Regions from separate parts of the Roseixanthobacter psychrophilus genome, predicted to be linked through region 1. Evidence: predicted binding sites of a transcription regulator. Region 1 holds the regulator's gene; each other region holds the start of a gene.
The links. The regulator LexA, encoded in region 1, represses DNA repair genes until DNA is damaged. The targets are predictions, from matches to a motif close to TGTTCNNNNTGTGTTCNG.

Region 1 (7,328 bases):
CCTCCGTCAGCTTCGCCAGCCGCTCGGCGCCGTCGGGCAGATAGGGGATGAGGGCGATCACGGCGTCGAACAGCTCATCGTCAGTGCTGGCCCGGATGTAATGGCCGTTGATGTTCTCCAGCTTCTGGAAATCGAACCGCGCGGCCGAGCGGCCCACATGGTCGAGATCGAACAGCGCAATCATTTCCTCGGTGGAGAACATTTCCTGGTCGCCGTGGCTCCAGCCGAGGCGCACCAGATAATTGCGCAGGGCGGCGGGCAGATAACCCATGGCGCGATAGGCATCGACGCCGAGCGCGCCATGGCGCTTGGAGAGCTTGGCGCCATCCGGCCCGTGGATCAGCGGGATATGGGCCATCTGCGGCACGTCCCAGCCGAGGGCGCGATAGATCTGGGTCTGGCGTGCGGCATTGGTCAGATGGTCGTCGCCGCGGATGATGTGAGTGACGGCCATGTCGTGATCGTCCACCACCACGGCGAGCATGTAAGTGGGCGTGCCGTCGGAGCGCAGCAGGACCAGATCGTCCAGATCCTTGTTCGGGAAGGTGACGGTGCCCTGCACCAGATCGTGAATCACGGTCTCGCCCTCCTGCGGGGCGCGCAGGCGGATCACCGGCTTGCGGTCGGCGGGGGCCTCGGCGGGATCGCGATCCCGCCAGCGGCCGTCATAGCGCGGCGGACGGCCTTCCTTGCGGGCGGTCTCGCGCATCTCCTCCAGCTCTTCGGCCGTGGCATAGCAAGGATAGGCATTGCCCAGCGCCAGCATGTCCGCGACCGCCTGCTGATGCCGGGCGACGCGGGAGAATTGATAGACCGTGTCGCCGTCCCATTCGATGCCGAGCCAGCTCAAGCCGTCGAGGATCGCGTCGATGGCTTCCTTGGTGGAGCGCTGGCGGTCGGTGTCCTCGATGCGCAGCAGCATCTTGCCGCCCTTGGCGCGGGCATAGAGCCAGTTGAACAGCGCGGTACGGGCGCCGCCGATGTGCAGGAAGCCCGTGGGGGAGGGAGCAAAGCGCGTAACGATCTCTGACATGAAGGTCCGCCGAAAAGGGGGTCTGGAGCGGGGCGGCGCGCCGCCGGAGGTGCCGTATGGACCGGCGGCATGTGGCGCGCGGGCGGCGCCCGTGTAGCATAGGCCGGCGCGTTGGGGAACGCGGGGGCATGGCAAGGACATCACACACCGGCGATGAAGACCCGCCGCGCGCCGCGAAGGGCGCGGCGCGCGCGCTTGCGTGGACCGGCCGCGCGGTGCCAAGGCTGCGCGCGACCATGTTCCTCGCGGACCTGCGCGCGCGGTTCGGCGCCGCCCTCATCGCCGACCTTATGGCGGAGGCGGAGGCGGGCCGCCTGGTGCTGTGGCTGCCGGTGCTGTTCGCGGCCGGGATCCTGCTTTATTTCGGCGCGGACCAGGAGCCCTCGCTTGTCGCCAGCCTCGTGCTGACGGCGGCACTGCTGGCGGCAACCATCGCGGCGCGCGCACGGGCGTTCTCGTTCGCCGCGCTGAGCGCGGTGCTCGCACTCAGTTGCGGCTTCACGATGGCCTGCCTGCAGACCGCCCGCATCGCCCGCCCGGTCCTCATCCCGCCGGCCGGCACCGTTCAGCTGACAGGCTATGTGGAGCATCTGGAGAAGCGGGCGAGCGCCGACCGCATCATCCTACGGGTCGAGACCGCCAAGGCCAAGGGGCTCGATGTGAAGCCCGAGCGGGTGCGCCTGTCGCTGCCGCGCGGCTCGGCGCCGCAGGTGGGGGCGAGCCTGAGCCTGCCCGCCCGCCTGCTGCCGCCGCTCGGGCCGGCGATGCCGGGCGCCCATGATTTCGGCCGCGCGCCCTGGTTCGCCGGCATCGATGCGGTCGGCTTCTCCTTGGGTCCGCCGAAGCCGATCGCACTTGCCACCGCGCCGCCCTTCAGCGTGCAGATCGCCGCAACCGTTCATGGGGTGCGTGTAGCGCTCGCCGAGAAGATCCGTCGCGTGCTGCGCGGCTCCGCCGCCGACATCGCGGTCGCCTTGGTGACCGGAGACCGCTCCTCGATCACCCCGGCGGTCGAGGAGAGCATGCGCCTGTCGGGCCTCACCCATGTGCTGTCCATCTCCGGCCTGCACATGGCGCTGGTGGCGGGCACGCTGTTTGCGCTGGTGCGCGGCGTGCTCGCACTATTTCCACCGCTGTCGCTGGGAGCACCGGTGAAATCCCTGGCGGCGGGATGCGCGCTGCTCGGGAGCGCGGCCTATCTCGTGCTGTCGGGAAACGACGTCGCAGCGCAGCGCTCGTTTCTCATGCTGGGGCTGGTGCTGCTGGGGGTGATGGTGGGGCGGGCCGCTTTGACCTTGCGCAGCGTCGCGGTGGCGGCGGTGCTGGTGCTGGCGATCGCCCCGGTCTCGGTGCTCGATCCCGGCATGCAGATGTCGTTCGCGGCGACACTGGCGCTTATCGCCGCGTTCGAACGCCTGCGCCCGCTGCGGCTCGGTTGGGCGGCGCACGGCTTGGCGGGACGCGCCGCGCTGAAAGCCGCGCTGTTCGTCGGCACCCTGGCGCTGACCTCGCTGGTGGCGGGGCTTGCGACGGCGCCTTATGGGGCGCTGCATTTCCACCGGGTCGGCGCCTATGGCCTTCTCTCCAATCTCGCGGCCATGCCGGCGGTGAGCTTTCTCGTGATGCCGTTCGGCCTGCTCGGGGTTCTGCTGCTGCCGTTCGGCTGGGATTCCCTGGCGTGGCCGGTGATGGGCGTCGGCATCGACATCATGGTCGCGGTCTCCGACCGGGTCGCTGCGCTGCCCGGCGCGGGCCTGAGGACCGATTGGTTCAACCCGGTGGCGGTCCTTGTCCTGAGCCTTGCCCTGTTGTGCCTGTGCCTCATGCGCACCCGGCTGGCGGCGATTGCATTGCTTCCCGCCGCCGCGGCCTTCTTGCTCGGCGGCGCCCCGCTGCGCCCCGATATTCTCATCGCGCCCGATGGGCGGACGGTGGCGGTGCGTATCGCGGACGGGACGCTCTCGATCCTCGGGGCGTCCGCGAACAAGATGGTGGCGGAGCAATGGCTGAGCCGCGAGAGCGATGCACGCAGCCCGCAATCCCCGGGCCTCGCCGACGCCTTCCTTTGCGACCGGATGGGATGCACGGCCCGCACGTCCGGCGGCATCGTCGCTGTTTCGCGTCGCCCGGAGGGGCTGGAAGCCGATTGCCTGAATGCGGTTCTGGTGGTGAGCCCCAATCCCGCCCCCATCAAATGCCCGGCGCAGGTGGTCACACCGACAGACATGGCGCGCACCGGGACCCTCGCGCTGTTCCACGTCGCCGGCGCCATGCGCCCCGAGGAGCTTTGGCGCGTCGCGCCAGCCCGCACGCCCCAGCGACAGAGGCCCTGGATGCCACTGTTGCCGCCTATGGCAGAGCCGTCGACGGCATCGAACTCCGCCTCGCAGGCGCAGGAGGATGCCTTGCGCTAGTTCAGCCGTCGCATTCGGGAGAGAGGGGAGCGCGCGAAGCTCAAGGGATTAAAACATCTGGCGGGCAGGGATGGCCGCCCGAGAAGATCTCAATAACGGCGCATCAATCCCACGAGCCGGCCTTGGACGCGCACCCGGTCGGGACCGAAGATCCGCGTCTCATAAGCCGGGTTGGCAGCTTCGAGGGCGATGGAGGCGCCCTTTTTGCGCAGGCGCTTCAAGGTGGCTTCCTCGTCGTCCACCAAAGCGACGATGATATCGCCGGTCTCAGCCGTATCGCATTTGCGGATCAGCACCGTGTCGCCATCGAGGATGCCGGCTTCGATCATGCTGTCGCCGCGCACTTCAAGGGCGAAATGCTCGCCCGAGCCAAGCATTTCCGGCGGCACGTTCAAGGTATGGCTGCGCGTCTGTATGGCCGAGATCGGCGAGCCGGCGGCGATGCGGCCCATAACCGGCACGGTGACCGTGGGCGAGGCATCCTCGTCTTCCATCGGTGGGCGGACCCGTCCAAGGCTGCCCTCGATCACGCTCGGGGAGAAGCCACGCCCGCCGCCGGAGGAGCGACTGGCCGCAAGGCCAGGCGCCGCGCTGTCGGGCAGGCGCACCACTTCCAAGGCACGGGCGCGATTTGGCAGGCGGCGGATGAAGCCACGCTCTTCCAGCGCCGTGATCAGGCGATGAATGCCGGACTTGGAGCGAAGATCCAGCGCTTCCTTCATCTCGTCGAAAGAGGGAGGAACGCCGGTCTCTTTCAAGCGCTCATGGATGAAACGCAAAAGGTCGTATTGCTTGCGCGTCAGCATGGCCTCGTCCGCCCCCATCCCAATTTCCGCTTTTCAAGCGATGCCCGAGAGACATCACAGAAAACGAAACAAATCATGAACAAGCATTAGCTGTTCCTTTTGTGTTCCGCAAGGGTGAACATCTCGTAAACGGTATTTCAGGAGGGAAACGGGAGGATCATGCAGGGGTCGCCCACCGCGCCCGGAGGGGCAAAGGCGGGGCGGATCAGCAGGCAATCGGCCGCGGCGAGGGTCGAGAGCATCGAGCTGTCCTGGATCGGCAGAGGGGTAGCGCACACGGCGCCGTCCTCGGCATGGGAGAGGGTAGCGCGCATGTAATCGATGCGGGAATCGTTCGCCCGGGTGGGCGCGCCGAGCCGTGCCGGCCGGGGCTCCGGTGCCAGCCTGGAGGCGCCCTGCAGGGCGTTCAGCAAGGTGGTGAGGAACAGCACCGCGCAGACATAGGCGGAGACCGGATTGCCCGGCAGCCCGAGCACTTGCATCGCGCCGCGCGCGCCGAACATCAGCGGCTTTCCCGGCCGCAGCGCGATTCTGTGAATGGTGAGGGCGACCCCTTCGTCCCGCAGCGCGGGCGCGATCAGGTCGTGTTCGCCCACCGAGGCGCCGCCCGAGGTCACCAGCACGTCGACCCCCGATTCGGCCGCAGCCCGGATGGCGGCGCGGGTGGCCTCCAGGGAATCACCCACCAGGCCGAGATCCACCGGCTCCGCGCCGCAGGCGCGCGCAAGTGCGGCGAGCCCGTACACGTTCGAGACCACCACCTCCGAGAGCGCGCCGGTTCCCGAGCCGGGCCGCACCAGTTCGTCGCCGGTCTGCAGAATGCCCACCTTCGGCCGGGCGCGAACATCAAGGCGCGCATGATTTGCGGCAGCGGCCAGCATCACGTCGCGGTCGGTGAGGCGATGCCCTGCCCGTAGGATGAGGCCGCCGGCCGGGAAGTCGAAACCGGCCTTGCGCACATTGCGCAGCGGGGCGGTATGCACGGTCGTGGTGATGGTTGCGCCGTCGCGGGTGATGTTCTCCTGGATCACCACCGTGTCGGCACCGTGCGGTAGCAAGGCCCCGGTGAAGATCCGCACCGTCTCGCCCGGCGCGATCGTGCCGGCAAAAGGACGGCCGGCGGCGGATTCGCCGATGACCCGCAGCGTGGCCGGGACCTCTGCGATGTCGGCGCTGGAAACTGCGTATCCGTCCATGGCCGACATGTCGGCCGCCGGCTGGCTGCGCAACGCCCAGAGATCGCTTGCAAGCACCCGGCCGGTGGCCTCGGCCACGCTCACGCTCTCGACCGGCAGCGCAGCGATGCCCGCCACCACAAGCGCAAGCGCCTCATCCACGGGCATCAAGGCCATGTCGCCTGCTCCGAATCCATTATGCGTTCGGATGCGTTATACCAACGACCACGGTCTTTGACTGGTTTCGATCTGAATTCGCTCAGGCGCCTGCGGCGCGCCATTCGCCGGAGCGTCCGCCGGATTTTTCCAACAGGCGAACCCCCTCGATGCGCATGCCGCGGTCGGCCGCCTTCGCCATGTCGTAAATGGTCAGGCAGGCGATGGAAACCGCAGTGAGCGCTTCCATCTCGACGCCGGTCTGGCCGCTTACCTTCACCCGCGCGCGCACCACGAGACCGGGGAGGGCGGCATCCGGCGCTATCTCCACCTCGACCTTCGAGAGCATCAGGGGATGGCAGAGCGGAATCAGCTCGTGCGTGCGCTTGGAGGCCATGATGCCGGCAATGCGGGCGACGCCGAGGACGTCGCCCTTCTTCGCATTGCCGGACAAAATGAGGTCCAGCGTCTCGGACGCCATGATGACCCGGCCCTCCGCCAGAGCCTCGCGCGCGGTCACCGCCTTGTCCGCGACATCGACCATGCGCGCGGCGCCCTGGGCATCGAGGTGGGTCAGTTCGGACATGGCGTCAGCGGCTCCTGGTCCAGGTCTGGGTCTTGCAGAAGGGCACGATCACGCACCCGCGCACGTTCAGCGTATTGTCGCCGTCGAGGCGCAAGGTGGCGCTATAGGTCTTGCCGTCGTCGGCATTATAGATCTCGCCGCCCGTCCATTCGGCCGGGCCACCTGCGAAGCCTTGGAGAATCTGCAGGCCCTTCAGCGGGCGGGTCCGCAGGGCCGCGTTGGAATTATTGACATCCTTCAGGCCCGGGTCGGCCTTGATGCCGTCGGACGAAACGAGCCGGCCGCACACGGAACTGCCGCACCGGGTGATCTCTACCAGTCCGTTTTTGGTCGGCGTCGCCCAGGTGCCGGTCACATCGGCGGCGCGCGCGGGCAGGGCGGCGATGGGAAGGGCGGCGATGGACAGCGCGGCCGCCAGAAGCAGCGTCTTCATGAGCATTCTCCCTTGGTCGTCATTTGCGCATCCACCTCGTTGGCGGGTGGACGGGACGGCATTAGACTTCAAGGTGACGTATACGGCAAGTTTACGCCGCAAGCAGCGTTCGGGTCGCGGATGCGACATCGGTTTGCCGCATGAGGCTTTCGCCCACCAGGATCGTGCCGATGCCGATGCCGGCGAGCCGCGCCACGTCCTGCTGCGTGAAGATGCCGCTCTCGCCGATGCAGATCCGGTCCTTCGGCACGCGGGGCGCCAGGCTCTCGCTGGTTGCCAGCGTGGTTTCGAACGTGCGCAGATTGCGGTTGTTGATTCCGACCAACGTGCAGGGCAGGGCAAGCGCCCGGTCCAACTCCTCGGAATCATGGACTTCCACAATGGCGTCCATGCCGTAGGCGGTCGCCGCATCAAGCAGATCGCGGGCCAGCGCGTCATCTACGCCGGCCATGATGATGAGAATGCAGTCGGCGCCCCAGGCCCGCGCCTCCGCCACCTGATAGGTGTCGTACATGAAATCCTTGCGCAGCACCGGCAGCGAGACAGCGGCGCGGGCGGCCATCAGGAATTCCGGCGCGCCCTGGAACGAGGGCGTGTCGGTGAGCACCGAAAGGCAGGTCGCGCCCCCGGCCTCATAGGCGCGAGCGAGCGCGGGCGGATCGAAGTCGGCCCGAATCAGGCCCTTGGAGGGACTGGCCTTCTTGATCTCGGCGATCAGCGCCGTG
Region 2 (7,328 bases), on a different contig from region 1:
GTGATGCCGCCGCTCGCAGTCAGGAGAGTGAAGCTCTCACCGAGCATGGGCAAATACCCCGCGACAGGAATGAGGTTCAGCGTGGCGCCATTCAGCACAGCCGCTCCGCCGACCGCGATCAAATCACTGCCGGAGGCGCCGATTTCAGCGCTATAGCCGCTTTCCCGCGTAAACGTGAGATTGCCGCTCACCATGAGCTGGCCGATGGAATGGCCTGGGCTCAGCACGCCGGAATTGACCATCGTGCCCGTGACCGTACCATTGCCTCCGAGGACGCCGGTGTTGGTCACGGTGCCGATAATGGTGCCGTCATGAAACAATAGTCCCGCGTTTTTCACATCGCCTGCGATGCTGCCGACGTCGGAGACGGTCGCACCCGCCGCGATGGTGAGCGGCGCCGTGACATTGCCGACGAAATACACGCTGCCCTCTTTCACCGTAACGCCGGCAGGCAGCGTCACATCGCCGAGCACCGTCACCGCGCCCCCTCCGCCGAAGGCGAGGGCGCCAGGACCCGTGATGTCACCGAGCAGGGCCGCAACGCCGGAGCTTACGATGTCCGTATCATCCCGCACATAGACCGGCAGATTGGTCGTGAAGCCACTCGGCAACGGCAGATGACCCATGGCCGAAAGATAGGGTTCGAAATAGATGCCGGGCGTACTGGGGTCGATCGCCTTCAGGCCTTCGTATCCGTCTACGGCGTCGAAAACATATTCGAACTGAGCAAACGGATGGATCCCAGTATTCACCATGTCGGTCGTATTCAAACGGGAAAACCATGGCGCTGCAGTATTGTTATCTTCGCCGCCGGTCTTGTAGGAATAACCGACATTTGTGTTTCCGCCAATGTAGACTGCAACCTCTGTGCCCTTCGGAGCACACAAGAACTCGCCGTTTGTTCCGCATGAAACCGGATTATTTGCCGCCTTTTCGCCAAGGTCCGACCAGAGGTAGGAAATTCCCGTATCCATCAAGACCGAGTCGATCTTCGTGACCGTCTTGCCGTCCACCACAACGGTTCCCGGTGCGGTGCGCCAGTTCGGACCTATTTCTCCCGCTGGCTTATCCGCCACGAGCTTCACATATGCGAAGCCGGAGCCTGCGTTCTGCGCGGTCAGGCCTGCCTGGATTCCTTGCGGCGTGATGACGTAGCCGGCGCGGACGGTCCCTTCATCCATACCAGCGAGATGCAACAGGGGATTGTTGAGCAGCGAAGGAAGATATGACGGTCCCCAGCCGGAATCAGGACGCCCATAGCCGACCCCCATAAGAAGGGTGCACGCCGCGCCCTGTATCGTGCAGTCGGTTTTCACCTCCTTGCCGTCCACCATGGTGTAGGAGGCGGATTCAACGAGCACAGGCAAGGTGGCAAAAGCTTCATTGCCATTGGCATCCCGACTTCCGGGAAAACGAACGGTTACCGTCGTCCACGTGCCGACCGAGTAATTGCCGCTCGACGAATAAAGGATCTTTTGCTGGTCGGCCGATTGTTGGAAGTTCGGAATCAGATATTGCGGAACCACCATGCCTTGCGAGCCGGTGTCGACTTGGAAGACCAGAGGCGCGCTATCGTTAACGGCGGCCGAAATATAGATGCCCGTCTTGCCGTCCGTGAAGTTCGGCTGAACCCCTGTGCTGTCCGCGTTGGGGTGATCCGGCTGGGCAAATGGGATGAAATAAGAAGTGGTGTACTGGTCGTAGAGGGTCCAACTCGTCGTCTGCGCCTGTGCTTGGCCAACCGCAGAAAGAGCGGCAAATGCCGCCACTGCACGAATTGGAACGCGCAACAGCCCGATCGTTCTCATGCCCATCTCGAAGCCCCCCAGCAACGCTGGTCATTAACATAAGGGCTTCAAGCAAGACAACGAATGGCGGCAGCTGGATAAAGCTCGGATCGAGCTACAAAGAACTCAGATCTGCGATGAACCCGAAAGACAGACACACCTTTTGCGGACCCGCGCGGCCCGGTGCGCGAAACACCGGGGCCAACGGGCCAAAACATGGTCTTTTACCGTATCGCAGCGCAGCGAACGGCGCGACGGTCACGCGGCGAGCGAAGCCTGACGTGCAATCGAGCGGATTTCGGAACGGCTGACATTGATGTCACCGAGAGCGCGGTCATCGAGCTGAGACAGTTCGGCGACCGTGCGATTGTAGGCCTGCCAACGGCGAACCTGGCGGGCAAGAAGACCCCAAAGCAACATGATATCTCTCCTTCAGGCGGACTGCGTTTTCACGCGCCGCAACGTTGAGCGAGAGATAAGCCTGTCCGGAGCCATAGCCAATGCGCATTGCCGCAACGCAGCAATGCAGCCATCGCATATAATTTATACCAGCTGCTAACATTTTCGGCATCCAACGGGCGTGGACTTGCCGATATCATGGGCTTTCTGTGGCAAAGTGGAGACTGGTAGGTCCGCAGACGGTCAGGACGGAGGCAAGTCGGCCTTTTCCGCATCTTGCACCGCATCATGGATCTGCGGTTACCGCCTGATGGGCGCGGGCGCGACGTTGCGTCACGCCTACTCTGCCGCTTGGCGGCGGCCACGCTTTACCTTAGGCGGCAGCGTCGGCACCTTGGCCTTCAGCGGCCGGCGGGCCAGCACCTCGGCAAGGAAGCTGCCGGTGTGGGAGCGCTTGGACTTTGCGATCTCTTCCGGCGGACCCACGGCAACGATCTCGCCGCCGCCGTCGCCGCCTTCCGGCCCGATGTCGATCACCCAGTCGGCCGTCTTGATGACTTCGAGATTGTGCTCGATCACCGCCACCGTATTGCCCTGCTCGACCAACTCGTGGAGCACCTCCAGCAGCTTCGCCACATCGTGGAAGTGCAGGCCGGTGGTGGGTTCGTCTAGAATATAAAGCGTTCGACCCGTGGCCCGCTTGGATAATTCCTTTGCGAGCTTCACCCGTTGCGCCTCACCGCCGGAGAGCGTGTTGGCCTGCTGGCCGACCTTGATATAGCCGAGGCCGACCCGTGACAGCGTCTCCAGTTTCTCGCGCACGCTCGGCACCGCCTTGAAGAACTCGGCGCCTTCATCCACCGTCATGTCGAGAACGTCGGCGATGGACTTGTCCTTGAAGGTGACTTCCAGCGTTTCGCGATTGTAGCGCTTGCCCTTGCAGACGTCGCAGGTGACGTACACGTCGGGCAGGAAGTGCATTTCGATCTTGATGACGCCATCACCCTGGCAGGCCTCGCAGCGCCCGCCCTTTACATTGAAGGAGAAGCGGCCGGGTCCATAGCCTCGAGCCTTCGCCTCCGGCAAGCCGGAGAACCACTCCCGCATGGGGGTGAAGGCACCGGTATAGGTGGCGGGATTGGAACGGGGCGTGCGCCCGATGGGGGATTGGTCGATGTCGATGACCTTGTCCAGATGCTCCAGCCCCTCCAGCTTGTCGAACGGGGCCGGCGCTTCGCTTGCATTGTTCAGACGCCGTGCCACCGCCTTGTACAAGGTATCGATGAGCAGCGTGGACTTCCCGCCGCCCGAAACCCCGGTGACGCAGGTAAACAGGCCCAGCGGAATCTCCGCCCGCACATTCTTCAGATTGTTGCCGCGCGCACCGCTCACCGCGAGCATTTTGCGCGAATTGGGCAGGCGGCGCGTCGGCACGCCCACCGCGAGCGCACCGGTGAGATATTTTCCGGTCAGCGAGTTGGGGTCGGCCATGACCTGCGCCGGCGTGCCCTGGGAGACGATGCGCCCGCCGTGCACCCCGGCACCGGGGCCGACATCCACAACGTAATCGGCAGCGAGAATGGCATCCTCGTCGTGCTCCACCACGATCACAGTGTTGCCGAGTTCTCGCAGACGCTTCAGCGTCTCCAGCAAGCGCGCATTGTCCCGCTGGTGAAGGCCGATCGAGGGCTCGTCCAGCACATAAAGGACCCCCGAAAGGCCGGAACCGATCTGGGAGGCGAGACGGATGCGCTGGCTCTCGCCGCCCGAGAGCGTGCCGGAGGCGCGCGACAGCGTGAGATACTCCAGCCCCACATCCATGAGGAAGCGCAGGCGGTCGCGGATCTCCTTGAGGATGCGCGCCGCGATTTCGTTCTGCTTCGGTGTCAGCAGGGCCGGCAGGGCCTCGAACCAGGCACTCGCCGCACGCACCGAGAGTGTTCCGGCCTCGCCGATATGCATGCCGCCGACCTTCACCGCCAGCGCCTCCGGCTTGAGACGGTAGCCGTGGCAGACCGCGCACGGAACGGTCGAAAAATATTTCGAAATCTCCTCGCGTGCCCAGTCGCTTTCGGTCTCCTTCCAGCGACGGTCGAGATTGCGCACGATGCCTTCGAAGGTCTTGTGGGTCTCATAGGCCCGCAGCCCGTCGTCATAGGCAAACGCGATCTGCTCCTCGCCCGAGCCGTAGAGGATCACGTCGCGCGCCTTTTCCGGCAGGTCCGCAAACGGTACCGTCAGCTTGAACTTGTAATGCTTGGCGAGCGCTTCCAGCGTCTGCCCGTAGTACGGCGAGGTGGATTTCGCCCAGGGAGCGATGGCGCCCTGTTTCAAGGTGCGTGACTTGTCCGGCACCACAAGGTCGGCATCGATGGTCTGTTCCACGCCGAGACCGTCGCAGGCCGGACAGGCGCCGAAGGGATTATTGAATGAGAATAGCCGTGGCTCGATCTCCGAAATGGTGAAGCCGGAGACCGGGCAGGCGAACTTCTCCGAGAACATGATGCGCCTCGGCGAGCCGTCATCATCCTTTTCGTCGGCGAATTCCACCACAGCGATGCCGTCCGCAAGGGCGAGCGCGGTCTCGAAGCTGTCGGCGAGGCGGGTCGCGATGTCTGCGCGGACCACCAGGCGATCCACCACCACGTCGATATCGTGCTTGAACTTCTTGTCGAGGGCAGGGGCCTCGGCAATCTCGAGGAAGGTGCCGTCCAGCTTCACGCGCTGGAAACCCTTCTTGAGGAATTCCGCCAATTCCTTGCGGTATTCCCCCTTGCGTCCACGCACCACCGGGGCAAGAAGATAGAGCCGCGCCCCTTCCGACAAGGCGAGCACCCGGTCGACCATCTGAGAGACGGTCTGGCTCTCGATCGGCAGTCCGGTCGCGGGAGAATACGGAATTCCGGCGCGGGCCCACATCAGGCGCATATAGTCGTAGATCTCGGTGACCGTGCCCACCGTGGAGCGCGGATTCTTCGAGGTGGTCTTCTGCTCGATGGAGATGGCAGGCGACAGACCATCGATCTGGTCCACGTCCGGCTTCTGCATCATCTCCAGGAACTGGCGCGCGTAGGCCGAAAGGCTTTCCACATAGCGTCGCTGGCCTTCCGCATAGATCGTGTCGAATGCGAGCGAGGATTTCCCCGAGCCCGAAAGGCCGGTGAACACCACCAGACTGTCGCGCGGAATATCGAGGTCCACGTTCTTGAGATTATGCTCCCGCGCCCCGCGCACGGAGAGCAGACGCGCATCGCGGCGCTGCGACAGAGAGGAGGGCATGGGGGTAGGAAGCGCGCGATCGGTCATGGGGCTCGGGCTTAAGCTATGCGGGGGCGGAGACCGGCGTGCGGCCAAAGGTGCGGTGCGCCATACGGCCTGCCGTCTGCATTATTTAGGGCGCTGTGTGCGCTGCGATAGAGAACGGATGACGAACATAGGTGTCGGACCCGAAAAAAGGAATGGGCGAGTGAAGACTCATCTTGCAGCCAGTGTGCGCGATTGCTAGAACAGATCAAGAACATTCATGCCCTACGCTAACCTGCCCAGACCTTATTGGTGGAAAAGGCCGCGGTGCCCCTCGCATCGCGAAGGCGGGACGCTAGGGTGCAGATCGGATTTGGCCGGCATTTTCCGGCCTGCAGGATTATGGAGCGGACGATGGCCGGCAGCGTCAATAAGGTGATCCTGATCGGCAATCTCGGGCGCGACCCGGAAATCCGTTCGTTTCAGAACGGCGGCAGGGTTGCGAGCTTCAGTATTGCCACCTCTGAGACATGGCGCGACAAGGCCTCCGGCGAGCGCAAGGAACGCACGGAGTGGCACCGCATCTCCGTTCTCAATGAGAACCTGGTGGGCGTTGTCGAGCGTTTCGTGAAGAAAGGCTCCAAGGTCTATATCGAAGGCCAGCTTGAAACCCGGAAATACGAGAAGGACGGGCGCGAGCAATACACGACGGAAGTCGTCCTGCGCCCCTATCGTGGCGAACTCACACTGCTCGATGGTCGTAGCGGTGGATCCAGCGAGGGCGGGGGCGACGAATATGGCGGCGGCTCCGATTTCGGTTCCTCCAGCCCCATGGGTGGCGGAGGTGGATCGTTCGGTGGGGGAAGCGGAGCACGTCGCTCCGGCGGCGGTCCCGGCAGCACGGGCGGTGCTGGTGGGAGCCGGCCCTCCGACGATATGGACGACGAAATTCCGTTCTGAGGAGAACAGACGACGACTTGGGCCGGCATGCGGCCCTTTGGCCTGCTGCAGCCGTTCCAGCAAGGCCTTGCGCCGCGCGTTTTTCGGGCCGCTTTTCGGCGGGGCAGGGCGGCACTGATCGGGCAACAGCGTCACAAGATCAGGCCCTTTTGCGTAAACTATTGAAAAAACAAATGTATTTATCTCCGCGCCAGGGGGCTTTCGCTGGCGTGGCAGCTATGAATCGGCTAAAAGAAAGAGCTTATAAGCTCTTCAAGAGAGACCCATCTTTTGGCTGACAACGACACGCCGCGTCAGGGAGGTGATTTACCTTCCGACATCCGGCCAGTATCCATCACCGAGGAATTGTCCCGCTCTTATCTCGATTACGCCATGAGCGTGATCGTGGCGCGGGCGCTGCCTGACGTGCGGGACGGCTTGAAACCGGTTCATCGCCGTATTCTCTTCTCGATGCACGAGAACGGTTACGAGTGGAACAAGTCCTACCGCAAATCGGCCCGCGTGGTCGGCGACGTCATCGGTAAATACCATCCTCACGGCGACCAGTCAGTCTATGACGCTCTGGTGCGCATGGCGCAGCCCTTCTCGATGCGGCTGCCCCTGGTGGATGGGCAAGGCAATTTCGGCTCCGTGGATGGCGATCCGCCCGCGGCCATGCGCTACACCGAGGTGCGCCTGGAGAAGGTGTCCAACGCCTTGTTGGACGATCTCGACAAGGACACCGTCGACTACCAAGAAAACTACGACAACAGCGAGCGCGAGCCGACGGTCCTTCCCGCCAAGTTCCCGAATCTGCTGGTGAACGGCGCGGGCGGTATCGCGGTGGGCATGGCCACCAACATCCCTCCGCACAATCTCAGCGAAATGATCGACGCGGTGCTGGCGCTGATCGACGACCCTCTACTGGATCCTGAGGCGCTGCTCGACATCGTGCCTGGC
Region 3 (7,328 bases), on a different contig from region 1:
CCGAGTCCGGCTCCCAGCGCGTGACGTCGGCGGTTTCGCAGCTCGCCGAGAGCTTGCAGGGGCTGGTCACCCACATGCGCTCCGAGCAGGCGCTGATGAAGCAGATGATCGAGGTGCAGACCGGCCAGCAGGAGGAATTGCGCCGCATCGTCGACCGGCTGGACCAGACCCTCGACACCTATGACGAGACCGAGCCGGAGCCCGGGCGCGGCGGCAGGGGGGCCTGAGCATGGCTCTCGGCCGGCGCAGCCGCGAGCGCACCGTCGATTATTGGCCCGGCTTCGTGGATGCGCTGTCCACTTTGCTGCTGGTGTTCGTGTTCCTGCTCTCCGTCTTCATGGTGACCCAGTTTTTCCTGACCCAGGACATCTCGGGCAAGGACGACGCCCTGCAGCGGCTCCAGGCCCAGATCCGCCAGCTCACCGAGCTTTTGTCGCTGGAACGGGCGACCGGGCTGACGGCGGAAGGGGAATTGAGCGCCCTGCGCGCCAATCTCGACGCCACCACCGCCGAGCGCGACCGCCTCAAGGGCCAGGTGAGCGCCGCGCCCGCCGCCCCCGACCCCTCGCGCGAGCAGGCTCTGTCGCGCGAAGTGGATGTCCAGAAGGACGCCGCCTCCCGCGCCCTCGCCCAGATCGAATTGCTGAACCAGCAGATCTCCGCCTTGCGGCGCCAGATGGCCGCGCTGGAAGAGGCGCTCAACGCCTCCGAGCAGCGCGACAAGGAAAGCCAGACCCGCATCGCCGATCTCGGCCAGCGGCTGAACGTGGCGCTCGCCCAGAGGGTGCAGGAGCTGAGCCGCTTCCGCTCGGAATTCTTCGGCCGCCTGCGGGAGATATTGGGCAACCGGCCGGACATCCGCATTGTCGGCGATCGCTTCGTGTTCCAGTCCGAGGTGTTCTTCGACCGTGGGTCCGCCACCCCGCGCCCGGAAGCTTTGTCCGCGCTGGACCAGATTGCCGGCGCCCTCCTCGATCTTGAGAAAAAGATCCCGCCGGATATCTCCTGGGCATTGCGGGTGGACGGCCACACCGACAACCGGCCGATCTCGACGCCGCAATTTCCTTCCAACTGGGAATTGTCCGCCGCCCGCGCCATCGCGGTGGTGCAATATCTCATCGCCAAGGGCGTGCAGCCGACTCACCTGATCGCGGCGGGCTTCGGCGAATACCAGCCGATCGATCCCGGCACTACGGACGAAGCCCAGGCCCGCAACCGGCGCATCGAACTGAAGCTGACCGAACGCTGAAGGCGGGGAACGGCGGGCTTGACTCTCTCCCGCCGTTCCGGAATCTATAAGAACAAATAGGGAACACAAAAACGGTCCTTCCCGCTGGGCGCCAACCCTAGGCAGGGCCGCTTCCCCTCAATCCCCCCGGCACTCCGCCCGGACGGTGGCCCGCGCCGCCGCCCTGCCGGACTGCCGTCAGCAAAACGGACGGCCCATGTCCAATCCGAGCGCGATCCGCGCTGCGGGCGAGCTTGCGCGCCTGCGGCGCTGCATATCCGCCATCGAGCGGGGCGCGGGGTCCTCCCCTGCCTCCGCCGCCGCGCGCGCCCCCACCCCCTGGTCGGCGGGGGAGGCGCAGGACTGGGGCGAAGAGGAATGGGGCGACGACGCTTGGAATCAGGACGCGTGGAACCAGGACGCCGCCGGCCGGAACGCGGCCGAGCCGGGCCAAAATGCGCCGCGTGCCCGCCCCTCGGCCCCGCAGGATGAGAGCCGGGACGGTGCGAATGTGGAGGATGCGCCGCGCACAGTCCTCCCCCTCGGCGCTATCCTGCCCTTCGGCATCCCCGCCCTGGACGCGACGCTCGGCGGCGGGCTCGCCCTTGGTGCGCTCCACGAAGCCGCCGCGCTTCATCCCGGCGCGGAAGGCGCCCTCACCGCCTTCGCCCTCACCCTCGCCGCCCGCGCGGCATTCCAGCTCAAGCGCCCGGTCCTGATGGTGCAGCATGAATTGGCAGAGCTGGAGGCGGGTAGCCTCTATGCGCCGGGCCTCGCCGAACTCGGCCTGTGCGGCGGGGCATTGATCCTGGTGCGGGTGCGCAAGGCGCAGGACGTGCTGTTCGTGATGGAAGAGGGCCTCAAATGCGGCGGGCTTTCCGCCGTCCTCGGCGAAGTCGGCACCGTCTTCCCCGAAGCGCTTACGGCGACGCGCCGGCTTTCGCTGGCGGCGCGCGCCCGCCCGGTACTCGGCCTGCTGCTGCGCCAGCGGCCGGACGGCGCGGCCTGCGCCGCCCTCACCCGCTGGACCCTTGCCCCCGCCCCCAGCCGGCCCGACGACAGCCATGGCGGGCTCGGCCCGCAGACCGTGGCGGCCGGTTTGCGGCGCAACCGCCTCGGCCCGCTCGGCAGCTGGACCCTGGCCCTCGCCGGCGCCGGCTTCCGGCCGGTCGCGCCGGACGTGTCCGCGCCCGATGTGTCCGCGCCCGCCCCCAACCGCTGGCGCGAGGCCGGATCATGAGCGCTCCCCGCATGCCCAGCCGGCGGTATCTGTGCCTGTGGCTGGACCGTCTTTCCACCGATCGCCTGGAACGCAGCTTGCCGCCCGACGCGCGCCTGGCGCCGCGCGCCACCTTGGTGATGGAAAAAAGCGCCCTGCGGCTCGCCGCCGTGAACGGCGCCGCACGCGCCCTCGGCCTCAAGCCCGGACTGTCCCTCGCCGATGCCCGCGCGCGCCATCCCGGCCTGGAGGTGGCGGACCATGCAGCCGATGCCGACGCCCGCCTGCTCGGCCATGTGGCCGATGCCTGCGAGCGCTACACCCCCTTGCTCGTGCTCGACCCGCTGGACGCCCTGATCCTGGATATATCCGGTTGCGCCCATCTGTTCGGCGGCGAGCGGAACGTGGTGGCCGACCTGCAGGCGCGCGTGGCGGCGCGCGGCTATTCCACCCGCGCCGCCATCGCCTCCACCCTCGGCGCCGCCTGGGCGCTGGCGCATTTCGGCGCCCGGCCGGCCCTGGTGGCGGAAGACGGGGCCGATCTTCCCGCCGTGCTCGCCCCGTTGCCGCTCGCGGCCCTGCGGCTCGATGCGCCGGTTCTGGCCGCCCTGGCCCGGCTCGGCTTCGCACAGATCGGCGATCTCGCCGGCAAGCCGCGCGCGCCGCTCGCCGCCCGCTTCGGCACCGCCTTGCTGGAACGGCTCGACCAGGCGACCGGCCAGGCGCGCGAGGCGGTGGAGCACCGCTTCCCCCCGCCGCGCTTCTGCGCCGAACGCAGCCTCTCCGATCCCATCGAGCGCGCCGACGACGTGCTCGGCCTCGCCCATCATCTCGCGACCAAGCTGGCCACCGCCCTGGAGCGCGCGGGCAAGGGCGCGCGGCACTTGGAACTGACCTTGTTCCGGGTGGATGGGCAGGTGACGCGCCTCAAGGTGGGGGCAAGCCGGCCGCTGCGCGATCCGCTCGCCATCCGCCGCCTGTTCGCGGAAAAGGTGGCGCAGGTGGCGAGCCTGGATGCCGGCTTCGGCTTCGATCTGCTGCGCCTGAGCGTGATCCTGGCCGAGGATATGACGCCCCACCAGCAGGGCTTTGATGCCCGGCAGGCGGAAGAGGCCGCGCTGGATGCCCTGGTGGATCGCCTCGCCGCCCGCTTCGGCGGCGCGCGGGTGCAGCATATCAGCGTCGCGGACGCGCATTTGCCGGAGGAGGCGGGATGCGCCATCCCGCTGGCACGCCGACGCCTGCCGTTCGATGCCGGGGCATTGGCCGACCCCTTGGCCGACCCCTCATGGCCCGAGACGGATACGCCCGTGGGTATCGAGGGCGCCGATGCCCCGCATCCCGCCACGCCTTTTCCCCTCTCCCCGAGCGTTCGCCCGCTGCGCGCCCTCCCGGAGCGCGACGACGCCGTGCTCGTTCCCTTGCCTCGTGGGTCCGGCTTGCGGGAAGGGGCCGAGGCCGCCAGCCGCGTCTCCCCCGACGCCCTCGGGCCCGCCACACCCCACGCGCCCGAGGCGGATTCGCATCGCCCCGTCGCGGCGCGCTCACCGCGCTCGGACGGCGGGGAACATCCGGACCCGGTGGCCCTCCTACCCACTCCCTCCACTCCGCCCTCTCCCCCTCGGCCCACACGCCGCGCGGCGGGCGCACCTCCGCAGATGGCCGCCGCCCGTCCCGATGCCGGCGGCGCGGTGCGGCCGCAGCGCCTGTTCGACCATCCCGAGGCGGTGGAGGCGGTGGCCGAGGTTCCCGATGGCCCGCCCCTGCGCTTCCGCTGGCGCCGCCGCATGCACCATGTGGCGCGCGTGGAGGGACCCGAGCGCATCGCCGCGCCCTGGTGGCGCGAAACCCGTTTGCGGCTTCCGCTTTTGCCCGCGCCCGTCGAGGAGGAGGCGAGCCTTCCCCGCGGCCTGCGCACTCCCACACGAGATTATTTCCGCGTGGAAACCCAGGAGGGACTGCGGCTCTGGCTGTTCCGTGCAGGCCTCTATGGCCGGGAAACGAACCATCCCGCCTGGTATGTGCACGGGCTGTTCGGATGAGCGGCGATCTCCTCACCCCCGCCTTCACCCGCCGGTCCGGCCCACGCGCCGAACCGGCCACCCCTTATGTGGAACTTGCCGCCACCAGCAATTTCTCCTTCCTGCGCGGCGCCTCCCACCCGGAGGAGCATGTGAAGCAGGCCCAGGCGCTCGGCCATCGTGGCATCGGCATCGCCGATCGCAACACCCTGGCCGGCGTGGTGCGCGCCCATTCCATGGCCCGCGAACTGAACTTCCCCCTCGCCATCGGCGCCCGGCTGGCGTTCTGCGATGGCACGCCCGACATCCTCGCCTATCCCACGGACCGGCCCGCCTACGGCCGGCTCTGCCGCCTGCTCACCACCGGCAACATGCGGGCGGAGAAGGGCGATTGCCGCCTGACCCTCGACGATCTGCTGCAATTCCAGGACGGGCTGTGCCTCGCCGTGCTGCCGCCGCGCCGGCCGCCCGAGGCGTTTGCCGGCTTCCTCGACCGGTTGCGCGAAGCCGCGCCCGAGCGCGTGTGGCTCGCCGCCGCCCTCGCCCATGGCGGCGACGAGGGGCGCCGCCTCTCCCGCCTCGCGGACCTTGCCCGGTGCGCCCGCCTGCCGCTGCTGGCGGTGGGCGATGTGCTCTATCACACGCCCGAGCGGCGCCCGCTGCACGACATCCTCACCTGTATCCGCGCGCATGTCTCACTGGACGGCGCGGGGACAAGGCTTGCCCCCAATGCCGAGCGGCACCTGAAATCACCCGCCGAAATGGCCCGCCTGTTCCGCGCCGCGCCGGAGGCGGTGGCGGAAAGCCTCGCCTTCTTCTCGCGCCTCGATTTTTCCCTGGACCAGTTGAAGCCCACCTATCCGCGCGAGGCGCGTGACGGCTTCGCCTCGCCGCAAGAAGCGCTGGAAGCGCTGGCCTGGGAAGGCGCGCGCACGCGCTATCCCGAAGGCGTCCCGGACAAGGTGCGCACCACCTTGGCGCACGAACTCGGCCTGATCGGCGAGCTTGGCTATGCGCCCTATTTCCTCACGGTGGACGAAATCGTGCGCTTCGCCCGCGGCGCGGGCATCCTGTGCCAGGGGCGCGGGTCGGCGGCTAATTCCGCGGTGTGCTTCTGCCTCGGCCTCACCGAGGTGAACCCGATGAAATCCGCCCTGCTGTTCGAGCGCTTCATCTCGCGCAACCGCAACGAGCCGCCCGACATCGACATTGATTTCGAACATGAGCGGCGCGGCGAGGTGCTGCAATTCGTCTACCGGCGCTATGGCGCGGCCCATGCCGGGCTCGCGGCCACCACCATCACCTATCGCACCCGCTCGGCGGTACGCGAGGTGGGCAAGGTGCTCGGCCTCTCGGAGGATACGGTGGGCGCGCTCGCCGGCTCCATCTGGGGCTGGTCCTCCGGCGGCGTGAAGGCGGAGGAAGCGGTCCGCCTCGGCCTCGATCCCTCGGACCGGCGGCTGTCCTTGGCGCTGGAGCTGTCGCGCGCGCTGATCGGCTTTCCCCGCCATCTCTCCCAGCATGTGGGCGGCATGGTGGTGACCCATGACCGGCTGGACGAAACCGTCCCGCTCACCCGCTCGGCCATGGACGAGCGGCCGATCATCGAATGGAACAAGGACGATCTGGAAGCGGTCGGCCTGCTGAAGGTGGACGTGTTGGCGCTCGGCATGCTGACCGCGATCCAGAAATGCTTCGCCTTGCTCAACGTCCGTTACGGGCACGCCTTCACGCGCATCTGCGACATCCCGCCGGACGACAAGCGGGTCTATGCCATGCTGCAGCGGGCGGATTCCATCGGCGTGTTCCAGGTGGAAAGCCGCGCTCAGCAGACCATGCTGCCGCGCCTCAAGCCGGAGAAATTCGAGGATCTGGTGGTGGAGGTGGCGATCGTGCGCCCCGGCCCGATCCAGGGTGGCATGGTGCATCCCTATCTGCGCCGCAAGCAGGGGATCGAGCCGGTGGTCTACCCTTCCGAGGAATTGCGCGAGGTGCTGGAAGGCACGCTCGGCGTGCCGCTGTTCCAGGAGCAGGCCATGCAGATCGCCATCGTCGGCGCCGGCTTCGCCCCGGAGGAGGCCGACAAGCTGCGGCGCGCCATGGCCACCTTCAAGCATGTGGGCACCATCAACACGTTCAAGGACAAGCTCGTCCAAGGCATGCTGGGGAAGGGCTATACGCGCGCCTTCGCGGAAAGCCTGTGGAAGCAGATCGAGGGCTTCGGCTCCTACGGCTTCCCCCGCTCCCACGCCGAGAGCTTCGCGCTGCTGGTCTATGTCTCGGCCTGGATCAAATGCCATTATCCCGACGTGTTCGCGGCCGGGCTGCTGAACGCCTGGCCCATGGGCTTCTACGCCCCCGCCCAATTGGTGCGCGACGCCGTGGAGCACGGCGTCGAAATCCGCCCCGTCGACATCAATGCCTCGCACTGGGATCACACGCTGGAAGCGGAGAAAGGCCCGGGGGCCGGCAGGCAAGACGGCGCCTTGCCTCTTGCCCCTGACCCACTCAAAGCCCCGCGCCCCCTCCCCAGCCCTCCCCCGCAAGCGGGAGAGGGGGCAAGTGTGGCGCCCGCCGCCGGGCGGCTCCAGTCCCGCCATGCCGACATGGCCGGCGACATCGCGACCACCCATGCCCTGCGGCTCGGCCTGCGGCAGGTGGAGGGCCTGCACGCGGAAGCCGGCCACCTGATCGCGGCACGGCGCGGGCAAGGCTATGATTCGATCCGCGACCTGTGGCTGCGCACCGGCCTGTCACCGGCCGTGCTGGAGCGCCTCGCCGATGCCGACGCCTTCCGCTCCCTCGGCCTCGACCGGCGCGCCGCGCTCTGGGCCGTGCGCGGCCTGCGCCGGGCCGGCGA

Region 2: a site for LexA is predicted at 5,689-5,706, ahead of uvrA (excinuclease ABC subunit UvrA). Genes of this name have one in related genera too.
Region 3: a site for LexA is predicted at 1,298-1,315, ahead of V5F77_RS06940 (ImuA family protein). Genes of this name have one in related genera too.

The regions. Positions count from the first base shown of each region.
Region 1 covers NZ_JBAFWT010000020.1:48,256-55,583, forward strand. The annotation lists gene gltX (glutamate--tRNA ligase) at 1-1,033, opposite strand, end outside; gene V5F77_RS17350 (ComEC/Rec2 family competence protein) at 1,162-3,447, shown strand; gene lexA (transcriptional repressor LexA) at 3,537-4,253, opposite strand; gene V5F77_RS17360 (molybdopterin molybdotransferase MoeA) at 4,391-5,605, opposite strand; gene moaC (cyclic pyranopterin monophosphate synthase MoaC) at 5,688-6,170, opposite strand; gene V5F77_RS17370 (DUF2147 domain-containing protein) at 6,175-6,603, opposite strand; gene trpC (indole-3-glycerol phosphate synthase TrpC) at 6,695-7,328, opposite strand, start outside.
Region 2 covers NZ_JBAFWT010000006.1:139,362-146,689, forward strand. The annotation lists gene V5F77_RS08700 (autotransporter outer membrane beta-barrel domain-containing protein) at 1-1,808, opposite strand, end outside; gene V5F77_RS08705 (DUF1127 domain-containing protein) at 2,046-2,207, opposite strand; gene uvrA (excinuclease ABC subunit UvrA) at 2,526-5,465, opposite strand; gene ssb (single-stranded DNA-binding protein) at 5,844-6,389, shown strand; gene gyrA (DNA gyrase subunit A) at 6,660-7,328, shown strand, end outside.
Region 3 covers NZ_JBAFWT010000005.1:12,062-19,389, forward strand. The annotation lists gene V5F77_RS06930 (flagellar motor protein MotA) at 1-227, shown strand, start outside; gene V5F77_RS06935 (peptidoglycan -binding protein) at 230-1,249, shown strand; gene V5F77_RS06940 (ImuA family protein) at 1,446-2,468, shown strand; gene V5F77_RS06945 (Y-family DNA polymerase) at 2,465-4,489, shown strand; gene V5F77_RS06950 (error-prone DNA polymerase) at 4,486-7,328, shown strand, end outside.